DNA from 3 places in the Ammoniphilus oxalaticus genome. Region 1 is predicted to be linked to each of the others. Evidence: riboswitches for the same ligand, from Rfam matches in the RefSeq annotation. Region 1 holds a riboswitch; each other region holds the start of a gene.
The links. A riboswitch is a leader RNA that binds a small molecule or an ion and turns the genes downstream of it on or off. The one in region 1 is predicted to bind S-adenosylmethionine.
Positions count from the first base shown of each region.

Region 2: linked by a shared signal. The riboswitch ahead of metH (methionine synthase) and the one ahead of BEP19_RS14055 (bifunctional homocysteine S-methyltransferase/methylenetetrahydrofolate reductase) in region 1 are both predicted to bind S-adenosylmethionine.
Region 3: linked by a shared signal. The riboswitch ahead of BEP19_RS00285 (aminotransferase class I/II-fold pyridoxal phosphate-dependent enzyme) and the one ahead of BEP19_RS14055 (bifunctional homocysteine S-methyltransferase/methylenetetrahydrofolate reductase) in region 1 are both predicted to bind S-adenosylmethionine.

Region 1 is NZ_MCHY01000009.1:529,979-534,215, forward strand. Features, by position in the region: gene BEP19_RS14045 (hypothetical protein) at 1-279, shown strand, start outside; gene spoIIR (stage II sporulation protein R) at 636-1,250, shown strand; SAM riboswitch class I at 1,336-1,460, shown strand; gene BEP19_RS14055 (bifunctional homocysteine S-methyltransferase/methylenetetrahydrofolate reductase) at 1,569-3,422, shown strand; gene BEP19_RS14060 (GNAT family N-acetyltransferase) at 3,507-3,965, shown strand; gene BEP19_RS14065 (L-threonylcarbamoyladenylate synthase) at 4,077-4,237, shown strand, end outside.
Region 2 is NZ_MCHY01000011.1:103,842-108,078, forward strand. Features, by position in the region: gene metH (methionine synthase) at 1-1,884, opposite strand, end outside; SAM riboswitch class I at 2,050-2,160, opposite strand; partial or broken gene BEP19_RS18295 (transposase) at 2,429-2,699, shown strand; gene BEP19_RS15730 (MerR family transcriptional regulator) at 3,275-3,757, opposite strand; gene BEP19_RS15735 (IclR family transcriptional regulator) at 3,856-4,237, opposite strand, start outside.
Region 3 is NZ_MCHY01000001.1:52,987-57,223, forward strand. Features, by position in the region: gene BEP19_RS00275 (hypothetical protein) at 1-798, opposite strand, end outside; gene BEP19_RS00280 (TVP38/TMEM64 family protein) at 894-1,466, shown strand; SAM riboswitch class I at 1,536-1,664, shown strand; gene BEP19_RS00285 (aminotransferase class I/II-fold pyridoxal phosphate-dependent enzyme) at 1,764-2,885, shown strand; T-box leader at 2,948-3,183, shown strand; gene trpS (tryptophan--tRNA ligase) at 3,261-4,237, shown strand, end outside.

The DNA of each region.
Region 1 (4,237 bases):
CGCTTGTGGCGCATTCGAACGTTTAATGAAACAGGCTTGTTGATTGAGCGGCAGTATTCGTTGCGGGCCCTTCGCCAGGAGGCGGTCATGGTCAAAGCCGTAAATCTTTCAGGGGCGCATGATGGGAGAATCGGTTACCGCTCCCAAATTACACAAGGTTACCCGACCTACCTATTTCCGATTCTCTATCCATATGGTACATCGCTGCTTTCAGTAGCGCTTATCCTTTATTATTTTGCGGAACTACGGCCACAGGCGCCTTCGAAAAAAAGAATTTAACTACGGGGCTGCCTGAATTGACCCCCAACACTCGTTAGTAAAAGTGTTTGCAGATTACCTTAATCAGGGGTTCGAAATCGCGCCCCCAACACTGTTTAGTAAAAGGGGGTACTCACCGAGGCCAGCAGAATCCGTAAATTAAGAGGCTACTGCACGTCCCCACCCCCAACACTCGCTAGTAAAAGCCGCAGCCTCTTTTGAGCTGCCCCGCCCCATACCGAACCGTATCACGGCCTACTCGGTTTGCCCCTAAATTGCCCAAACAATTCTAAAAATAGAAAATTGGGTTTAAAAAAACTCTTTTCTGTCGAGACTGTTTGCTAAGGAGATAGAAAAGAGAGGGGATTACGAAGGGCATGAGAAAAGTAAGCTTGGTTTTATTTTCAGTAATGATCTTAGTTATGAGTTGGGAAAATCAAAAATCGGTTGCGGCTTTATTTTCAGGCGATGGGGTTCCTGAACAGTCGATTCGCTTGCGGATCATTGCCAACAGCGATGCTCCTCAAGATCAAATTTTAAAAAGAAAGATTCGCGACAACATCAATAACTACCTTGCCGATCAAGTGGAAGAGCTAGATTCACTAGAGCAGGCGAGACAAAAGATGCATGCAGAGCTTCCCGCGTTGGAAGAAATCGTGGAACAAACGGTGGCTGACAGCGGGTTCACATATGAGAGTAACGTAGAATTAGGCGTCGTTCCTTTTCCGACAAAAATGTACGGACAATACGTTTATCCGGCTGGCGATTATGAAGCGTTGCGGGTGACGGTTGGTGAAGGGCGCGGTCAAAATTGGTGGTGTGTGTTGTTCCCGCCGTTATGCTTTGTGGATATTACGACAGGCGATGCCGTCAAAAAGGACGAGCAGGGGAACCACGAGTTAGCAGACGGGGGCGATGGCGCGCCGCAAGTTCAGGTTAAGTTTTTCTTGTTTGAAATCTTCCAAAAACTATGGAAAAGCATTTTCGGCTAATCTAAAAAGATTGACAGAATGAAAAGAGCCCATGTATCATATCATTAACTAACCTTATATAGTGGAAATAAAATTGAAATCGATTTTCTTATTCGGAGCAGGTGGAGGGACTGGCCCTATGAAACCCGGCAACCCGTTAGGACCAATAACAATTCCTAAAGAGGGTGCTAATTCCTGCAGGTGGCGATCCGATCATCTGAGAAATAAGGAGGAACTCAGTATAACGAGATAGAGATGGATGACGAGAGACCTTCTACCTTTTTTTGCAAAGCGTAGAAGGTCTATTTATTTGGAAGATGGCAGAGGGGGAGCGAGAACGTGAAGGATCATCTGTTACAGTATATACAGAAAAACATACTCATTGGAGACGGAGCGATGGGAACGTTGCTTCATGGTTATGGCGTGCCTGTTGGCGCGTGCGGGGAAGAGTGGAATTTGACCCGCCCGGATTTAATTCGAGAAATTCACGCGAGTTATCTTGCGGCCGGCGCTACTTTAATAGAAACAAATACGTACGGAGCGAACCGTGAAACGTTATCAAAGTACGGGTTAGAGGATCAAGTTGAGGCCATTAATCGGGCCGCGGTCCAGTTGGCAAGAGAAGCGATTGGCGATGAAGCGTACATTGTTGGCGCGGTCGGCGGCATTTTAGGCGGCAGAAAAACCAATTTTGATCGCGAAAAACTACAGTATGCCTACGATGAACAAATCAATAGTTTGCTAAAGGAATCGTTGGATGGAATCATGCTTGAAACGTTTTGCAACGTGGAAGAAGCGATCATCGCGATCGAAGCGATTAAGCGGGTAAGCTCGATTCCCGTCCTCTGCCAACTATCGGTCCAGGACCTGACTCGCACATTGGATGGTTATCCGTTAGATGAAGCTTTTGGTCGACTTTTGGAGGCGGGAGCGAGTGTCGTTGGGCTAAACTGTTACAATGGACCCGCGAACCTAATCCGTTCTTTTGAAAAGTTGAACTTACCTGAAGGGACCTTATTATCGGCTTATCCCAACGCGGGTTTGCCCGCCTATGTGGACGGAAAATACGAATATGAGTCTTCGCCTGAATATTTTGCGGAAAGCGCTGAAAAATTGGTTGAACTGGGTATCCGCATTATCGGCGGGTGTTGCGGGACAACGCCTGAGCATATCTCCGCTGTCGCCAAACGCCTAAAAGGAAAAGAGCCGCAACGGGTGCAAGTGAACGAACGAGCGTTGCGACCGGATCGTGTTGTGATTCCGTATCCAGAGATCAGTTCTGAAAAAACGATCCCGCAATTGGCTCGCGAACGAACGACGGTGATTGTCGAGTTGGATCCGCCGCGGGAATTGGACTTCGAACCGTTTTTAGATGGAGCGGCTGCCTTAAAAGAAGCAGGGGTCGATGCGATCACGATGGCGGATAATTCACTAGCGATGACGCGGATGAGCAACATGGCGCTAGGGGCGATCGTCAAAGAAAAAATTGGCGTCCGTCCACTCGTTCACATGACTTGCCGTGACCGTAATTCAATCGGCCAGCAATCCCACCTGATGGGACTGCACGCGTTAGGGATTGACCATCTCTTAGCGATTACGGGAGACCCGACGCGGTGCGGCGATTTACCGGGGGCTTCCTCAGTGTACGATATGACCTCATTTGAATTGATTCGGATGATCAAACAGCTTAATGAAGGAATCGGCTTCTCCGGTAGAGAGTTGAAAAAGCGTTCGACCTTTACTGTCGCAACCGCTTTTAATCCAAACACGCGTCATTTGCATAAAGCAGTGGAACGATTGGAGAAGAAGCTCGAGGCAGGGGCGGATTACATCATGAGCCAACCGCTGTATGATCACGACCAGTTTGCGCAAGTAGCGGAAGCGACCGCTCATTTAGACGCGCCGATGTTTGTCGGGATCATGCCGTTGACAGGTCATCGCAATGCCGAATTTTTGCACAATGAAGTGCCGGGCATTCAGTTGTCTGATGAAGTGCGATCCCGCATGGCCAAGTTTGAAGGGGATGACGCCCGCAAACAAGGAGTCGAAATCGCCCTCGAACTGTTGGAAACCGCGCAACGTTATTTTAACGGAATCTATTTGATCACACCGTTCATGCGTTATGAAATGACCGTCGAGCTGGCTCTGCAAGCGAAAAAAGGGGTAAAAGAAGATCACCTCGCTCGAAACTAGCATTTTACCGTTGTCTTTTTTGGCATAACTATCATTCTAGAACATATAAATCATAGAAAAGCTAGAATGAGGGGGACGAGTAACGTGCTAAATAACAATAGTGTGGTACGGATGGCAACGAAACAAGATGTGTCGGCGATAGTGAAACTTTTAGAACAGGGTAAACTAAACGCAACAGGAATTGAGCAACATATTGAAAACTTTTTAGTTGTGGAACAAACGGAGCCGCGACGGATTATCGGAACAGCCGGCTTAGAAATAAGCGATGAAAAACGCGGATTGCTCCGTTCACTGGCGCTCGATTCGACCTACCTCGAAGCAAACGCATTAATGGAGTTGGTGAGAATTTTGTTAGCATTTGCTGTACAAAAAGGGGTACAAGAAATTTATTTGCTAACACCCTCCACTTCTTTTTTCGAGTTTTTCGGATTTGAGGCGATTGAACACACGGATACGCCCGCCTCGATCCAACAATCGGCCCATTTTCGACAAGCAAAAACAGACTTATCCACGGTGATGGTCTATCAAACACGAAAAAAGTAACATTTTGTTGAGGAAAAGTTATGAACAAGTTATCCACAGAGTGTTGATAACTTGTTTGTTTATCTACAGGTAAAGAAGTAAATACGTATTTAAAAAGGATTTTGATGGATTATGATCAGTTATCAAACGAAAGTATGGCATGTGGATAATGTTGTGGAGGAACAAAAATATTATCCACAACTCGATGAGGCGTCCGCTTTATTGCGCGCAGGTGAGGCGATCGCTTTTCCGACGGAAACAGTCTATGGATTGGGGGCTAACGCGCTTTCCTC
Region 2 (4,237 bases), on a different contig from region 1:
TGAGCCTTCGACGACATATTGCGCTAACCGCTCCTCTAACGTCAAATTAGAAATTTCTATTTTCTTCTCTACCTTCTTTTCCCGGTAGAAGGCAGTAAACGTAGCAAGCGTTTCGTCCGTTGTGTCAAACAAAAGCTCTTCTGACATTTGACGCTCTTCCGCCGGTATCGAAGCAAACCGCTCGAGTTTCTCGGTATTAACGATAGCATAATCCAATCCCGCTCTTGTACAGTGGTACAAATAGATCGCGTTTAGCACTTCGCGACCAGCAGGCGGCAGACCAAATGACACGTTGCTCACACCTAAGATCGTTTGACATTCAGGCATGGCCTCTTTGATCATTCGAATCCCTTCGACGGTTTCTTTCGCTGATCCAATGTACGACTCATCACCTGTTCCAACTGGGAAAACGAGCGGGTCAAAAATAAGGTCACGCGGATCGAGACCGTACTTATTCACCAACAGATCGTAGGAACGCTGCGCCACTTCCAACTTACGCTCACGCGTCACCGCCATCCCCGTTTCATCGATCGTTCCAACAACAACGGCCGCTCCATAGGTTTTAACCAACGGGGCTACCTGTTCAAAGCGCTCCTCCCCGTCTTCCAGGTTAATCGAGTTGATGATCGCTTTTCCTTGTGAAAATTTCAAAGCAAGTTCAATTACTTCGTGGTCAGTTGAGTCAATCATCAGCGGGACTTTCACCTTTTTAACGACATAGTCCAAAAACTTACTCATATCTTCCGCTTCGTCTCGATCAGGGTCCGCTAAACAAACGTCGATAATATGAGCCCCTTTTCGAACTTGGCCGCGAGCAATCTCGGAAGCTTCCTCGTACTTTTCTTCTTTAATTAAGTTTTTAAACTTTCTAGAGCCGATCACGTTCGTTCGCTCCCCGACAAACAACGGTCGGTTGTCCTCTTCCAAATAAACCGGTTCGATTCCTGACACAACATGACCGTGCGGTTCAGCTTCCGTCCTCGGTTTGTAATCCTTTAATTTTTCAGCTAATACCCGAATGTGTTCTGGCGTTGTACCGCAACAGCCACCGGCGATATTCAACCAACCTTGTTTTGCAAAATCCGCCAACTTGGTTGCCAGCGCTTCCGGTGATTCGTGGTAATGCCCGTTTTCGTCAGGCAACCCCGCGTTCGGATAACAGCTCACCCCACACTGGGCCAATTCGGAAACGGTTCGGATATGGTCTCGCATGAACTCCGGACCTGTAGCGCAGTTTAGACCAACGGAAAGCGGTTTTAAATGTTCTAACGAAATATAAAACGCTTCGATGTTTTGCCCCGCAAGCGTTGTTCCCATCGGCTCGATCGTCCCCGAGATCATCACAGGCAGTTCTTTTTCAAGTTCTTTGAATGATTCTTTAATCCCGATGCTGGCTGCTTTAACGTTCAACATATCTTGAGCCGTTTCAAGCAGCAAGAGGTCTACCCCGCCTTGAATTAGAGCCCTGGCCTGTGATCGGTACGATTCAACCAATTCATCAAAAGTAACGCCGCCCGTTACAGATAACGTTTTCGTCGTCGGACCCATCGCGCCCGCAACAAAACGTGGCCACTCTGGCGTCGAGTATGCGTCAACCGCTTCTCTCGCAATTCGAGCCGCGGCTATATTAATTTCCTCATCATATTCTTCAAGATCATATTCAGCTAAAACAACCGTTGCTGATCCGAATGTATTCGTTGAGATGATGTCTGCGCCCGCTGCCAAATACTCTTTGTGGATCTGTAAAATAACATCCGGACGGGTGATATTAAGGTTCTCGTTACAGCCATCTAGCTCTTCTCCACCGAAATCCTCCTCGGTGAGATTCGCTTGCTGAAGCATTGTCCCCATCGCCCCATCAAGAATTAAGATCTTTTTCTCCATCTGTCGCTTCAAACTTTGCTCAGACAATTCCTTCCACTCCCTCCACCTACTCATTGTAATCTGTCTTTTTACATAGTGTACCAGATACAATGCTAGTACTGTCTGTTTTTAACGGTTTACAAATAAAAAACTCCTTCGTATAAGAAGGAGTGATTTGTCTACGTCTTCTTATCTTTCAGAACCTTCGACCGTCGTTCTGCTGGAATTAGCACCTGCTAGTATCCTAACGGTTGCTGGGCTTCAAAGGGCCAGTCCCTCCACCTCTCTAGATAAGTCAAGTTTAATTGTTAGTAGTACACTATCATTGAAAATATATATTGTCAATATAACGATGTTCGAAACAGTTCGGTGCGCTGCTGGAAAAAAGATAGACGGGGATCAGGGGGGCAGCAGACATAGTTATGGAATGTTGTTGATGAAAAAGAAGAGATTGGCGCGCAGCTCTTTATTTCCATAGTTATTTAAATTTGTGGATGGACAAACTAACTTGTTTAAGTTAAGATAGGAACAGGTGTTCCCTATTGGGTTAAAAGGAGGATTCCACATGCTTCAAAAACGCGACTTTTTTGTCAATCAAAATGTCCGCCTCGAACGTCTCCAACAGCATTTTAATCGTTTTAAAAAAGAAGAAACTTGCAGACATGTCCTCAATCAACTCATTATTTTTAAGCAAAAACAACAACACAAATGTCCGCATTGCGCAAGCGTAACAGTTGTTCGTTACGGGAAATACCGTGATCGCCAACGCTACAAATGCAAGGAGTGCTGTAGAACTTTTAATGATTTAACCAATACCCCTCTACACTACACCCATTCACCTTATAAATGGATTCAATTTATCTATAGCCTTATTTGCAAACAAACATTGGCTTTTTCATCTTCAGATGTAGATATCTGCTATTCTACTGCTTATTTCTGGCGGCATAAAATCATTCATGCTTTAGCCCACGTCAACCCCGATCCGAAACAAACGATCCTAATCCACTCTAAATACCCGTATCTCTGTGTCCGCCAACACCCACCACAGCTGATTGGAGATTCAGAGGATGGACTCAAATTTACTAATTGGATCCAATCATTTCAATGGATCGCAAGAAGGTTTGTTGACCGCTATCTCGCTTGGTTCCAATTTCTCGAAAAACTAGACACGGATTCGGACCTGGACAAAATTAAATTTATGCTATTTTCGGCATGTTCCCAACCGCTTCTTCAAACATACAACACTATTAAAATTAAATCTCCTTTTTAGATAAAATGACCGATCAACAACATTCGATAGCTATACGAAAATATTTAAGATTATAACCCGCCTCTCATATGCATTAATACCATTCCAAACGTGATTAAAAAAGGACTACCCATTGGCAGCCCCTTTCATCAATCGCGCTTTTTATAAAGTAAAGTTCATGACCCGAGACCAGATTCCTTTTTTCTTCTTCTCTCTCTCTTCTCGAATCTTACCGAGATTATCCATCAGTTCTTGATCCCGTTTTGCGATTTCAACCTCTTGCATCCTTGTTTTTAAATCCGCAATTTCATGTTGTAGTAATTCTATCGTTTGCTTCATCTCCTCAATCATTTTGGAATCTATCGCAAGATCCCCGACCGAGATGCCGGCTTGGATTAAAGAATGCTCAGCTTGTCCAAATTTTTCGCCTAATCCTTCACGAATATCATGTTGATCTAAGCCATTATCCCTTGCTTCTTGTATAAATTGAAAAACAACTAATGCGTCCTTTTTAAACCGAACCTGTTTTCCCTCGATATCCATCGGAACAAACTGGTAAAACTGATCCTTCCAGCTACGAACACTTTGCCACGTCGTATTCAATTCCTTTGCCATATCTTTTAAGGAGTACCACTGTTCCGCCAAACTACTCATCCTTTCCAGAAGATTCTAAATCTATTCTAGCAAAGATGTTGCGAGAATTATGTCAGATAGTGGATAACACTTGTGTAAGAAATTGTTCGCTATTGTCGGATCAATGTCATTCTCCCCATTCTCATTGCCGCATCCATCACAATCGGAGCGATTTCTCGCATTTTTTCCTCTGTTAGACGAGAAACTGGTCCTGAAACAGATAAGACCCCGAGCAGTTGCCTGTGACGATCAAAAATCGGAGCCGCAACAGCGCTCGTTCCTGATTCCCGTTCTTCCAGACTCGTCGCATAGCCATCGCGACTGATCCGCTCCAGTTGTTGGCGATACCGGTTCAAATCAACCAACTCCGGCCAACCTGGATCTCTTAAGATATAATTTTGAGTTTCTAAATCGGAAAATGCAACTAGCGCTTTGCCCGATGCTCCGACAGACAAAGGCAATCTGATTCCAATACGAGCGACGCGACGAATC
Region 3 (4,237 bases), on a different contig from region 1:
GAGCAGTAATTGAAGCGAACGATTCGTTTCTTGGCGTATCGAGCGCAATATATGAAAAGCAAACAAGAGCGTCGCCGCAAATTGACCGATGCCTCCAACGCTCATTCCGATGGTTTCAAGCGCGTTAGGCAACGGCAGCCACATGATTGATATAAAATAAGCAGGGAAAACACTAGCTAATAATAAGTAAAAGACAGTCGTAGACTGCCGATTCATAAATAAGTAACACAAGCCAAAAATAATAAAAGTAAACGAACCGTTATATTGAAAATGGAGATAAAAATATAATAACAGATCAAATAAGTCCGCAGTGTTCTTGCCCATCATTCCAATGGCAGCGATGCCCCAGGGGCCAATCGATGACAGTACATTTAAGAGAATGCCTGTATGAAAAAACAGTTTAACGACGGGCGGAATCGATTGTCGCTGATTTGTAAAGTAAAGATAAGCAAAATAATAGGATATAAAAATATGCAAACTAGAAAATAAGATGGAAAACAGTCCATATCCTTGCAAACAAAAAGAGATGAGCATGCCTGACACGGAAAAGTGGAGCGCGTAATATAGAAAATGAAGTCTTCTGCTGTTCCACATCGAAGCGGTCATTGTATATTGGATTAGAAAGGCAGCTAAAATAAAATAAACCCAACCTAGAAAGGCGACGTGGGAATGGGCATGGACAAGATGCATGAAGGGGATCTTTGGCAGAAACGGCAGGAACATTTTTAGCCGCGCTACAACGCCAATGATTGAAATAAAGATAAAATAGAATAAACCAGATAGAACCCATTTTTTCATATAAACCACCAGATCCTCATTTTTAGTCTAAATTACAGGAAGGACAACCTTTGGTCAACTGACTCAACTATAAAAGGAAGGGTAGCGAGCGCATCATGAATCTTGACGTTGAAGATATTTTACAATGGATTGAAGCTTATCAACGCTTAGGCGTGATCGTGGCCTTTTTATTACCCGTCATCGAAGCCTTTATCCCCGCTCTTCCACTGATCGCAATTGCAACGGGAAGCGCCGCGGCGTTTGGCCTATGGAAAGGATTTTTGTTTACCTGGCTTGGCGCTTGCGCAGGATCGATCCTTGTCTTTTGGCTTGTTAGAAAGTTAAGAGGCACACGAACGCATCTCTTTTTCAGGAAATACCGAACGATCGTGAAAACGACGAGTTGGTTTGAGAACCGTGGTTTTTCCGTGCTTTTTCTGTTACGATGCTTCCCTTTTTCTCCGTCCAGTTTAATCAATGTGCTAGCCGCATTATCGAGATTGCCGTTTCACACGTATTTTTGGGCGACTTTACTTGGCAAAGGAGTCATGATTTTTATTATCTCCTTTATCGGGGCGGATTTGCCCGCGATGTTGCGCGAACCATGGAAACTACTGTTTATCGCTTTGTTAATTGCAGCCTTATGGTTATTCGGTAAAAGGGTGGAAAAACAATACATATCAAGGTGATCAGCTTAGTTTGACATAAAACGGATTGTTACATATAATAACTGTGATCAACAAGTTAACAAGTGAATGCTCTTATCAAGAGAAGGTGGAGGGACTGGCCCGATGATGCCCGGCAACCGACCTAATGAACGCTTCGCAACGTTTGTTATGGCACGGTGCTAATTCCGACAAAATGAAGTTCATTTTGAGAGATAAGGGAACTGCGATGTAAACCCAGCTCCTTTCATCAGATGAAAGGAGCTTTTTAGTTTGTAGTTAAGCAAAATAGCGATAGATGGCATAGGGGGAGGACATAAAGTGGATTTAGAAACGATTTTAGCTCAGATCGGTAATCGCAAAGAAAAGAAAACAGGGGCGATTAGCTTTCCTGTCACTTTTTCAACGGCGTATTTGCACCCAGGATTAGGTGAAAGCACCGGCTTTGATTACATACGCACGAAAAACCCAACGCGCGTTGTTTTGGAAGAGGCGATCGCTGAAATTGAAGGCGGTGATCAAGGGTTTGCGTTTAGTTCGGGAATGGCGGCAATTCAAATTTTGTTTGGCCTATTTAAGCCGGGGGATCATATCATCGCTACGCATGACTTATACGGCGGATCTTACCGTTTGTTTGAACAAGTCTGGCGACGATTTGGAATTACGTGTAGTTACCACGACATTCGCGATGGCGCGGATTTACGCGATCACCTTCGTCCAGAAACGGCTGCCGTGTTTATCGAGACACCGAGCAACCCGATGATGATCACAGTTGATACGGAAAGCATAGCTGCGGTGGCGAAAGAGCATGGGGCATTAACGATTGTGGACAACACGTTTTTGACGCCATATTACCAAAGGCCAATCGAACAAGGGGCGGACATCGTGTTGCACAGCGCCACCAAGTACCTAGGCGGCCATAACGATGTGCTAGCAGGCTTAGTCGTCACAAAAGGCAAGGAGCTATCGGAAGAAATGGCCTTTCAGCAAAACACGAGCGGAGCCGTGTTGTCGCCTATGGATAGTTGGTTGTTAATTCGCGGTATGAAAACGTTGTCGTTACGAATGGAAAAGCATACAGAGAACGCGAAGCAGTTGGTTTCCTTCTTGGAAGGTCATTCGTTCGTCGAAGATGTGCTTTATGCGGGTGTTGGCGGGATGATCTCGTTCCGAGTTAAAGACGCGGCAATGGTTGCCCCGATTTTGAAAAATTTAAAGTTAATTTCTTTTGCGGAAAGTTTAGGCGGGGTTGAAAGTTTGATGACGTACCCTGCGGTACAAACGCATGCGGATATTCCAGAGGAGATTCGCCAAAGAGTCGGTGTGTGTGATCGCTTGCTGCGTATTTCAACGGGAATCGAGAGCGCCCACGATCTTCAGCAAGATTTGGAGCAAGCTTTGCAAGCTGCGTCCCATGTGTTGAAACAGGCGTCTGTCGAATAATCGTTAAAACCGCATGGCTTGCAAAAAGAGGTTAGATTCGCGTAAAATAAAAAAAAGATAAATACACGGCTATGAAGAAGAAGAGTAGGGATCGTTTCTGTTTATAGAGAGTCAGTGGGTGGTGGAAACTGATACAGGGCGTTCCGCGAATGGACTTCTGAGCTCCAAACCGAAACCGCTGCGGAAATAGGCTTTGGCGAGATGATCTTCACGTTATCGAAGAGAACTTAAGATATTTGATTATGGTTTGATATGTAATCAAATAATAAGGGTGGCACCACGGTCCTTCGTCCCTTGCGGATGGAGGATCTTTTTGTTTACTTAACCTTGTTAAATGAGTATTCTTACCCAGGAAATAATGGAGGCGTGAGTCATATGTCTAAAAAGAAAATATTCTCAGGTATTCAGCCGAGCGGGTTGCTCACACTGGGCAACTATATCGGCGCGATGAAACAGTTTGTTGAACTACAAGATGAGGGCGATTGTATTTTTTGCGTAGTCGATTTGCATGCGATTACGGTGCCGCAGGAGCCAGAATTATTGCGACAAAATGTTCGTTCGTTAGCGGCTATGTTTTTAGCGGCGGGCATTGATCCGCAGAAAGCAACGTTAATGGTTCAATCGCATGTAAAAGAGCATGCGGAGTTAGGCTGGTTGATGCAATGTACGGCTTACATGGGTGAGCTGGAGAGGATGACCCAATTTAAAGACAAGTCGGAAGGAAAAGCCGCCGTAAACGCCTCTTTATTTACATATCCAGCGTTGATGGCCGCTGATATTTTACTTTACGACGCGACACATGTTCCGGTTGGAGACGATCAAAAACAGCATTTGGAGTTAACGCGCGATTTGGCTCAGCGGTTTAATGGACGATTTGGCGAGACGTTCACGATCCCAGAGCCGATCATTCCGAAAGTGGGCGGAAGAATCATGTCGTTGGATGACCCCAGTAAAAAGATGAGCAAAAGTAATCCGAATGAAGGTAGCTTTATCTCTTTGTTGGATGAACCAAAGAAAATTGTCCGCAAAGTGAAGCGAGCGGTAACCGATTCGGAAAATCAGATCCGTTTTGATGAACAGGAAAAACCAGCAATTAGTAACTTGCTGACGATTTACGCGCTCGCTTCTAACCAAACAATCGAGCAATTGGAATCGCAATACGACGGTATTGGTTATGGCGCGTTCAAAAGTGATGTCGCTGATGCGGTTGTGTCCCTGCTAGAACCGATGCAACAACGGTATCAAGAATGGATTGAATCAGATGAATTGGATCGTGTTTTGTTAGCCGGCGCTGAAAAAGCTGCAGAATATGCGGAACAGAAAATGATTGAAGTCAAACAAAGGATGGGCTT